DNA from 3 places in the Nocardia sp. BMG51109 genome. Region 2 is predicted to be linked to each of the others. Evidence: riboswitches for the same ligand, from Rfam matches in the RefSeq annotation. Region 2 holds a riboswitch; each other region holds the start of a gene.
What was found. A riboswitch is a leader RNA that binds a small molecule or an ion and turns the genes downstream of it on or off. The one in region 2 is predicted to bind S-adenosylmethionine.
Positions count from the first base shown of each region.

Region 1: it holds a riboswitch for S-adenosylmethionine, as region 2 does, so the genes downstream of both, D892_RS0113670 (rhodanese-like domain-containing protein) here and D892_RS39970 (amino acid ABC transporter permease) in region 2, are expected to answer to the same signal.
Region 3: it holds a riboswitch for S-adenosylmethionine, as region 2 does, so the genes downstream of both, D892_RS0116655 (hypothetical protein) here and D892_RS39970 (amino acid ABC transporter permease) in region 2, are expected to answer to the same signal.

Region 1 is NZ_JAFQ01000004.1:2,701,202-2,704,531, reverse strand. Features, by position in the region: gene nrdF (class 1b ribonucleoside-diphosphate reductase subunit beta) at 1-547, shown strand, start outside; gene D892_RS0113675 (O-succinylhomoserine sulfhydrylase) at 617-1,831, opposite strand; gene D892_RS0113670 (rhodanese-like domain-containing protein) at 1,828-2,250, opposite strand; SAM riboswitch class IV at 2,268-2,387, opposite strand; gene D892_RS0113665 (hypothetical protein) at 2,441-2,875, opposite strand; gene D892_RS0113660 (FAD-dependent oxidoreductase) at 3,165-3,330, shown strand, end outside.
Region 2 is NZ_JAFQ01000003.1:273-3,602, forward strand. Features, by position in the region: SAM riboswitch class I at 1,290-1,384, shown strand; partial or broken gene D892_RS39970 (amino acid ABC transporter permease) at 1,398-2,353, shown strand; partial or broken gene D892_RS39975 (amino acid ABC transporter ATP-binding protein) at 2,399-3,134, shown strand; gene D892_RS0100190 (ABC transporter substrate-binding protein) at 3,179-3,330, shown strand, end outside.
Region 3 is NZ_JAFQ01000004.1:3,350,103-3,353,432, reverse strand. Features, by position in the region: gene D892_RS0116665 (MFS transporter) at 1-525, opposite strand, end outside; gene D892_RS0116660 (TetR/AcrR family transcriptional regulator) at 662-1,336, shown strand; SAM riboswitch class IV at 1,389-1,499, shown strand; gene D892_RS0116655 (hypothetical protein) at 1,596-2,156, shown strand; gene D892_RS0116650 (homoserine O-acetyltransferase) at 2,153-3,313, shown strand; gene D892_RS41310 (DUF3017 domain-containing protein) at 3,323-3,330, opposite strand, start outside.

The sequences.
Region 1 (3,330 bases), on a different contig from region 2:
CGTCGACTACTACCGCGGCGACGACGCGCTGAAGCGCAAGGCCGCCTCGGTGATGCTGGAGTCGTTCCTGTTCTACTCCGGCTTCTTCCTGCCGATGCGGTGGTCGGCGCGCGGAAAGCTCACCAACACGGCCGATCTCATCCGGCTCATCATCAGAGACGAAGCAGTGCACGGCTTCTACATCGGCTACAAATGCCGGCGCGGCCTGGCCGAGCTGACCGAGGCGGAGCGCCGGGACCACCGCGACTACACCTACGAACTGCTGCACGCCCTGTACGCCAACGAGATCGACTACGCCCACGACCTGTACGACGAGGTCGGCTGGACGGCCGACGTGCTGCCGTTCATGCGGTTCAACGCCAACCGGGCACTCGGCAATCTGGGCTACGAGCCCGCCTTCGCCGCCGAGGACTGCCGGGTCGATCCCGCGATTCTCGCCGCGCTCGATCCGGGCGCGGGCGAGAACCACGACTTCTTCTCGGGCTCCGGCAGTTCCTACGTCATCGGCAAGCAGCAGCAGACCGAGGACGCCGACTGGGACTTCTGAACCCGGACTTCTGAACCCGGACCGGCTCCCGAGCCAGGGCCGGACGCCGGACGCCCGGCCCCCGGCCGATCAGCTCAGCGCCTGATCCAGGTCGCCGAGCAGATCCTCGACGTCCTCCAGGCCCACGGAGATCCGTACCACGCCGTCGGTAATCCCCACGGCCGCACGGCCTTCCGGCCCCATCGCCCGGTGGGTGGTGGTGGCCGGATGCGTGATCAGGGTCTTGGCATCGCCGAGGTTGTTGGAGATGTCGACGATGCGCAACCGGTTCAGCACCTCGAACGCGCGCTTCTTCCCTTCGTCCGCGAGCGACGCCAGCTCGAAGGTGACCACGGTGCCGCCGCCCGACATCTGCCGCGTGGCCAGCTCGTGTTGCGGATGGGACGGCAGGAACGGGTATTTCGTCCACGACACCGCCGGATGCCCCTCCAGGAACTCCGCGATCCGCAGCGCCGACTCGGCCGACCGGCCCACCCGCAGCGGCATGGTCTCCAGGCCCTTGAGCAGGGTCCAGGCGTTGAACGGGCTGAGCGCGGGGCCGGTGTGCCGCATCAGGTGCTTCACCGGACCGTCGATGTAGTCGGCCGTGCCGAGGATCGCGCCGCCGAGCACCCGCCCCTGACCGTCGATGTGCTTGGTGCCCGAATACACCACCACGTCGGCGCCCAGGTCCAGGCTGCGCTGTAACAGCGGCGTGGCGAAGACGTTGTCCAGCACCACCTTCGCGCCGGCGGCATGCGCCAGCTCGGCCACCCGCCGGACGTCCACCAGGCTCTGCATGGGATTGGCCGGCGTCTCGAAGAACACCGCCCGGGTGGGCTTCGACAGCGCCTCCTCCCACTGCGCGGGGTCCTCACCGTCGACGAAGACGGTCTCCACGCCCCAGCGCGGCAGGATCTCGTTGCACACCACGAAACAGGAGCCGAACAGGCTGCGCGCGGCCACCAGCCGGTCACCGGTGCCCAGTAACGCCGCGAGCGAGGTGAACACGGCCGACATGCCGCTGGCCGTCGCGAAGCATGCCTCGGCGCCCTCCAGCAGCCGCATCCGCTCCTCGAACATGGCGACCGTCGGATTGCCGTAGCGCGAGTACACGAAATGCTCGACGTCGCCGGTGAATGCGGCCTCGGCCGCCTCGGCGCTCTCGTACACGAACCCGGAGGACAGATACAGCGCCTCGGAGGTCTCCTCGAACCCGGACCGCCGCAGGCCGCCGCGCACGCCCAGCGTCGCCGAGCCGACGCCGTCGGGCAGCGGCTTGTCGAAGGCGCCCCCGGTGATCACGACTGCCTCCACGGCAGCCCGTGCGCCCGCCACCCGGCGCCGCCGCGATGAGCGTCGGCGTCCAGCGGACCCTCGAACCCCTCGAGCACGTTGTAGGACGGCGCGAATCCGGCCGCCGTCGAGGCCGCCGCGGCGCCCTGCGAGCGCTGACCGGACCGGCACAGGAAGATCACCGGCCCGCTCCCGTCCGAATCGCGCTCGGCGAGCACCTCTTTCAGCTGATCCACGAACCGCCCGTTCGGCGCGCCCGCGATGTCGACCCATTCGATCAGCGCGGTCGGCCGATCGAGGGAACTGGTGTCCGGCACCCCGACGAACCGCCACTCGGCCTCGGTGCGCACATCCACCAGCACCGCGTCCGGGTTGTCGCGCAACAGATCCCACGCCTGCTGCGGGGTGATATCGCCCGCGTAACTCACTTCTCGTACCTCCTGAGAATCCGCACTTGCCGCATCGTGGAGACTTCGATGCGTGGCCTGGTCGTCACCCGGAGCACCCCACCGCGGAGGAGGGTTGCCGGCCAGCGAGCCGGGGCTTGGCGCTGGCGCTCATGACCTGAAAATAGAGAGTGCCTGGTCACAGGCCCGTGTGTCAAACCTGGTCGCGCTATCACTGGCACACCAGCCAGGAGCCGCCCGAGTGGACGAGGGTCCACGTCGCGGTCGTCTCGCGGCCATCGATCCTGCTCGTCACGGTCGCGTGCGCGCGATCGCCGTCGACGGCGGTATCGGTGATCCGCGCGATCTCGACCTTCTTGCCGAGCGCGTCCGGGCCCAGCGGCGACCGATTCGGATCGAATCCCTGGCACGCGGCGGTCGCGCGCCGCTCGGCATCCGTATCCGCCTGCGCCGTCGCGAAATTGCCGACGGCCACCCCGATCCGGTCCTCGGGTGTGACGGACTTCTCCGTCGGCCGCGCCAGGGCCAGGGCCACGCCCCCGCCGATCACCACCACCGCGACCGCCGCGGCCGCGAGGAACGGCACCGCGGACCGTGTGGTGTCGCGCTGGTCGATCGGAATCGGGTCGTGGGCGTCGTCGGTCATGCGTCGATCATCCCCGGTCGGGGCGGGTGTGCGAGATCACACCCGAGTTTTCCCGCCGGATCCCGGGAATAACCGCGATAGCCGCCACCGATAGACTCGGCAGAACCTCCTGGCCCCGGCCAGGAACGAACGACATCCTGCGGAGCAACGAGGCAGCATCGATAGGAGTCGGATCCGCCGGGTGCCGCCCGGCCCACACGTCAACTTAGCCTAAGCTAAGAACGACGGCTGAAAATACACGGCTGAGTACATGACGGACAGAGTTCTCGACCAGAGGGTGCGCGTAAGAATGACGGAATACAGTGCGACCAACCCACTGCGCATTGCGATCGTGGGTGCCGGACCGGCCGGAATCTACGCCGCCGACGCCCTGATGAAGTCCGATGCCGAGGTGAACATCGACCTGTACGAGCGGATGCCGGCCCCGTTCGGGCTGATTCGCTACGGTGTCGCTC
Region 2 (3,330 bases):
TGCGCTGCGGGCTCGAATTCTACTGCTGCACCGGGTGTTCCGTGGGATCGCGGCCGTCGGCATCGCTCCCGCCGTCGACCGGAAGACCCGCCGCCTTCCAGGCCCGGAACCCGCCGGCCAGGTCGGTGGCCCGCGCCAGCCCGAGCTGCCGCCACCGTGGCGGCGGCGAGGCTGGAGGCGTAGCCCTCGTTGCACACGATCACCACGGCGGTGTCGCCGGTCAGGCCCGGCAGCCGATGGTCGCCCGCGGGGTCGAGCCGCCACTCCAGCACGATGCGTTCGATCGCCAGCGCGCCCGGAATCGTCCCCTCCGCCTTGCGGTTCGATTCCGGCCGGATATCGGACCACCAGTGCGCCGGACGCCTGCGACTCGGCCGCCTGTCGCGGGTCGAGGCGGTCCAGACCGGCTCGGGCGCGCCCGAGCAGCTGCTCGACGTTCAGTACCGGTTCGTCGTTCGTGCTCATATGCCCTCGAAACTCATATGCCCTCGAAATCGTCGAGCGAGTGGTATTCCCGCACGGGCTGCAACGGTGGTGAGTAGGCGTGCACCGAGGCGGCCGGGCGGGTGGTGGCTGGGGTTGCGCACCCAGTGTGCCCGTTGCGGGCCGAAGGCGACGGGTTTCACCGGCGCGCCACCGTGCGTCGCGGACCGCGTTACCGGGATGGCGATACTGCTCGTCGAGTTGGCCGACGGTCACGGTGAACGCCCCCGACGCGCCGCCGTGGTCGTGCGGTTCGGTGCCCTGGCCCGGTCCCCACGACAGGCAGCCACAATTCGACCACCCATGGTGAGACCCCAGGCCGGCTCCACCACCGCTGCCCGGTGCCGGAAATCGGACGAATGTCCAGCAGGGGAGTGGGCCAGTTGATCGGCCACCGCCGCGGTCAGCTCGGCGCAGCTCGGCCGGTGACCAGAGCGTGCGCTCCGGGTGGATTGAGCTCGTGCAGCAGGCGGAACGTCCACGTCCGGGTGGATGTCCTTGGCGTGCTTGAGATTCACCGGCAGTGATGACGTGGTCAAAGGGCTCCTCGACGACGTTGACGGACAGGGACGACGGTGACGGACAGGGACGACGTTGACGGGACGGGACGACGTTGACGGACAGGAGTGCGGGGCCGGGTGGCGTCCCGTCGCACGAATTATCCGGCGGCGGCGCGGATCTGCCACCGCGTCACGATCAGCGCGAGCAAAACCCTCCGTCGGCGCGAAAACCGGCCCCGGCAAGAATTGGATTCAGCGCGATCGAGAATGCAGACGCCGGGGCGAGCGCGGTTTAGCGTCATGTTCCGGCCATCCAGAGCGACCGAGAGACCCGGCTCGACGACGTCGCAGCAACCCCCCGGCTCTCGGGTGTGGGTGCTACCGCCGGGGACCGATGGAGGGATCGATCGACGTATGAGCACCGTGGCAGCACCGGCGCCGAGCGGGCATCGGACGCGGCAGGGGAGGGACGTCCTGCCGGTAGCACGCACCTGGCATCCGTGGCCGCTGGGTGGGTGGCGGCGGTGGCGCTCGTGCTGGTGGCGCAGTTCGTGCACGGCCTGGTCACCAATCCGGGCTGGGACTGGCCGACCTTCGGTGCGTACTTCACCGCGGACTCGGTGCTGCGGGCGCTGCGGCTGACGATCGAGCTGAACCTGCTGGGGCACCCTGCTCGGCCTTCGCGCTCGGCATCGGCCTCGCCATCGGCAGGTTGTCGAACAATCCTGTGCTACAGGTCATTTCGTGGGGTCTACATCTGGGCGTTCAGGTCCATCCCGCTGATCGTGCAGCTGCTGTTTCTGGTTCAATATCGCCTATCTCTACCGCACGCTGAGCCTCGGCGTCCCGTTCGGCCCGGCCGTGTACACCTTCGACGTGAACGGCGTGATCAGCGGATTCACCGCCGCCCGTCATCGGTTTGGCGCTGCATCAGGCGGCGTATTCGGCCGAGATCATCCGGGCGGGGATCATCTCGGTGGATCCGGGGCAGGTGGAGGCGGCCAAATCGCTGGGCCTGCCGTGGCGGCGGCAGTTCTTCACCATCGTCGCCCCGCAGGGCCATGCGCGGCATCCTGCCGAATGCGGTGAACGAGATCATCAGCCTGTTCAAGGGCACCTCGATCGTCTCCGTGATGGCGATCGCCGAGCTGTTCTACCAGGTGCAGGTGATCTTCGGCCGCAACGGCCGGGTGGTGCCGCTGCTCATGGTGGCCACCGTCTGGTACATCGTGCTGACCACGGTCCTGACCGTCGTCCAGTACTACATCGAGCGATATTTCGCGAAAGGCAGTGAGCGCGAACTTCCCCCGACGCCGTGGCAGCGCGTGCGCCGGAAGATCGCCGAGATCACGACACAGGAGCGGCGATGACGACAGGGCGGGGAAACGGCCGAGTACGCGCTCGAATTACGGGGCGTGCGTAAGTCTTTCGGTCACGACGAGGTGCTGCGCGGCGTCGACCTCGCCGTGCGTCCGGGCGAGGTGACCGCCGTGCTCGGGGCCGTCCGGCTCGGGGAAATCCACCCTGCTGCGGGTGATCAACCATCTGGAGAAGGTGGACGCCGGCACCGTGCGGGTGGGCGGCGAGCTCGTCGGCTACCGGCGCAAGGGCGCGAAACTGCACGAGCTGAGCGAGCGGGAGGTCCTGCGGCAGCGGTCGCGGATCGGGTTCGTCTTCCAGGATTTCAATCTGTTCCCGCATCTCACGGTGCTCGCGAATGTCGCCCTCGCACCCGTGGGCGCGCAGGGGCGCGGCCGGAACGAGGTGGAGGGTGAGGCGATCGCCCTGCTGGAACGGGTCGGGCTGGCGGACAAGGCCGAGTCCTATCCGAGGCAGCTGTCCGGCGGTCAGCAGCAGCGGGTGGCGATCGCCCGGGCGCTGGCGCTGCGGCCGCGCGTCGTGCTGTTCGACGAGCCGACCTCGGCGCTGGACCCGGAACTCGTCGGCGAGGTCCTGGACGTGATCCGCACCCTGGCCCACGACGGAGCGACGCTGGTGATCGTCACCCACGAGGTCGGGTTCGCCCGCGAGATCGCCGACACCGTCGTGCTTCTCGACGCCGGGCGGATCGTCGAGCAGGGCCCGCCGATGGAAGTGCTCGACAACCCCGCCCATCCCCGCACGAAAGCCTTTCTGGCCCACGTGCTCTGAGCTTCGTCGAGTACGTACCGATTCCGGATGTAAAGGACACGACCATGTTTCCAGCCCGCCACGGCCGAGGTGTCGCCGCATGGGCCGCAGTACTGACGACCGCGGCACTGCTGGCCGGTGCGTGCGGCAACGGCGAGAACATCGACGAGGTCCGCACGGTGGAGGGACAGACCTTCGACCTGTCTCCGGAACAGTC
Region 3 (3,330 bases), on a different contig from region 2:
GGCGTATTCGGTGAGCGCCCCGCCGGCGATCAGGCCGATGGCCGCGCCGCCTCCGGACACGGCTGCGAAAACGCCGAAGGCCCTTGCCCTTTCGCGCGGTTCGGTGAACGTCACCGACACCAGCGACAGGGCCGCCGGGGCCAGCAGCGCGGCGAAGGCGCCCTGCAGTGCGCGCCCGGCGAACAGTTGCGCGGCATTCTGCGCCAGCCCGGCCAGCGCGGAGGCCCCGGCGAAGCCGACGAGGCCGATCAGGAAGATCCGGCGGCGGCCCAGATAGTCGGCGAGGCGGCCGCCGAGCAGCAGCAGGCCGCCGAAGATGAGCGTGTAGGCGGTGAGCACCCACTGTTTGTCGCCGTCGCTGATGCCCAGGTCCTGCTGGGCGAACGGCAGCGAGATCGTGACGATGGTGGCGTCCAGCACCACCATGAGCTGGGCCAGGGCGATCACGCCCAGCGCCCACCAGCGCGCCGAACTCTTCGGCCCGGCGGAGGTATCGGGAGAAACGAGTGTCCCGGTTTCGGTCATGAGGGGGACTCCTGCATCGGAAGGAATGTGCAGCCATAGTGGCACCGTCTGACAATTGGCGTCAAGAGAAAAGTGTCCGACTATGACATTTGGCGGTACTCGTCACAATGAGAGCCGATAGCGATAGAATCGGGGCATGCTCGACTCACCGCCGCGTCCAGACCAGCCCGGCCTGCGCGAACGCAAGAAGCAGCAGACCCGGCGCCGCATCATCGAGGTGGCGCTGCGGTTGTGCGACGAGAACGGCTTCGAGGCGACCACGGTCGAGCAGATCGCGGAGGCGGCCGACGTATCGCCGCGGACGGTGAGCCGGTACTTCGAACTGAAGGAGGACATCGTCCTCGCCCCGATCGAGGAGTGGGGCCGGATCATCGCCGCCCACCTGCGCGAACAGCCGATCACCGGCAACGAGTTGCAGGCCCTCTTCGACACCTACCTGGCGGTCACCACCGAGAGCATCGAGGGCGGCGGGCCGCTGCCCTTCGAGTGGTTCCAGCACATGCAGCGGATCACGCGATCCAGCCCGACGGTGCGCGCGCGCAGCATGGAGTTCACCGACAGCAAGATCGTCGAAATCCACTCGGCCCTTGCCGAACGAGTCGGCGCCGAGCCCGACTCGCTCACCGTGCGACTCATCGCCGCGACCTGGAACGCGATCCTGCGCACCGGGATGGAATGCGATGCCCAGCTTCCGGAGTGCGCGCCGGCCGAGTCGGCGGAGGCGACCATCCGGGCCGTCCGGGGCGCCTACGACGAGTTCGTCGGCCGCTGCGCGGTCCCGGTGGCCCGGGCGAGTGAGGCCGGGGGTTAGCTCCCCGACCTCGTCTCGCTTCCCGCGCCGGCGATCCGCTACCATCCAGTCAGGTCATGAGTGCCAGCGCCAAGCCCCGGCTCGCTGGCCGGCAACCCTCCAGTTGCGGTGGGGTGCTCCGGGTGATGACCAGGCTCTCGAAAGCCGAGAGCAAGCGCGACTATCAGGAGGTCACCGACATGTGTTGTTGCCTTTCGAGATTCGAATCCCGATAACGGGCCGCACGCCGCCTCTCGGCACACCGCACCTGGAGTAGTACATGAGCGACTCGACCACGTCCGGGCACGATCCGGCGAACCGGAGCCACGCGACCGACCGGCACCGGGCCGGCCCCGGCACCCTGGGAGCCCGCACGGCGCATCGACAGCGCCCCTTCCCCCCCGGCGCCGCACGCATCGCTGTGCCCGGCATGGCGCACACCCGCGACGTGGCACGCACGACCGCACCCGGCGCCGCGCATTCCGCCGCCCTCGCACGCACGATCACCCTCGGCCCGACCGGCACCACACACACAGCGACCCGCACCACCGCACACACCGCTACCCACGGCAAAGTACGCACTGCCGTCGGCGGCCCCGCACTCACCACCTTCCGCAGCGCCGGGCGAACGGCGTCCCCGGGGCGGGTGGCTACCATCGATGATGTGCGTTTCGCTGTCGTTCGCCCGGTACCGGCCCCGCGGCCGGCGGACAGGGTGCGGCGGATTCCCGGCGGCGGCCCGGGGTGGAACGTCGGTATCGGCAGCGCGGGTATCGGCAGCGCGGGCATCGACGATGTGTCGGCCGGTCGGCGTGCCGGGTTGGCGACGGCGGCGTGGTGACCGTGGGCATCGGCTCGGAGACGGACCGTTCGGCCGCGGCCACGCTGCTACCGCCGCCGGACGGCACACTCGGCACCATTGCCATCGGGGATGTGCGGCTGGAGAGCGGGGCGGTGGTCCCCGATGTGAAGCTCGCCGTGCAGCGCTGGGGTGAACTGTCGTCCGAGCGGGACAACGTCGTATTCATCGAGCACGCCCTGACCGGCGATTCCCATGTGGTGGGCGCGCCCACCGAACCGCACCAGCTGCCGGGCTGGTGGGACGGCATCGTCGGGCCGGGCGCGCCGCTGGACACCGACGAGTGGTGCGTGATCTCCACCAACGTGCTCGGCGGCTGCAAGGGCAGTACCGGGCCCGGATCTCCCGCGCCGGACGGAAGGCCCTGGGGCGCACGGTTTCCCGGTATCTCCATCCGCGATCAGGTGACCGCCGAGGTGAACCTGATCGACCTGCTGGGTATCGACCGGCTGGCCGCCGTGGTCGGCGGATCGATGGGCGGGATGCGGGTCCTGGAATGGATGATCGGCCACCCGCGGCGGGTCGAGGCCGCGCTGGTGCTGGCCGTCGGCGCGCGTGCCACCGCCGATCAGATCGGCACCCAGACCACGCAGGTCGCGGCCATCAAGGCCGATCCGGACTGGCAGGGCGGCAACTATCACGGCACCGGCCGGGCGCCGACCACCGGGCTGGGGATCGCCCGCCGGATCGCGCACCTGACCTATCGCACCGACTTCGAGCTGGACCACCGCTTCGAGAATCAGCCACAGGGCGACGAGGATCCCCGCAACGGCGGCCGCTACGCGGTGCAGAGCTATCTCGAGTACCAGGGGGCGAAGCTGTCGCGGCGCTTCGACGCGGCCACCTACGTGCTGCTGACCGAGGCGATGAGCCGGCACGACGTGGGCCGCGGGCGGGGCGGGATCGAGGCCGCGCTGGCCGGCACCGCGGTGCCGTGCATCGTCGGCGGCGTCGACTCCGACCGGCTGTATCCGCTGCGCACACAGCAGGAGCTGGCCGATCTGCTACCCGGCTGCAAGGGCCTCGAGGTGGTGCACTCGCGCGACGGGCACGACGGGTTCCTCACCGAGATCGAGGCGGTCGGCAAGCTGCTGACCGAGACCATGGAGCTGGTGCGGGCGACCCGGTCCGAGCGCTGAGATCGCCGGTCAGCCGA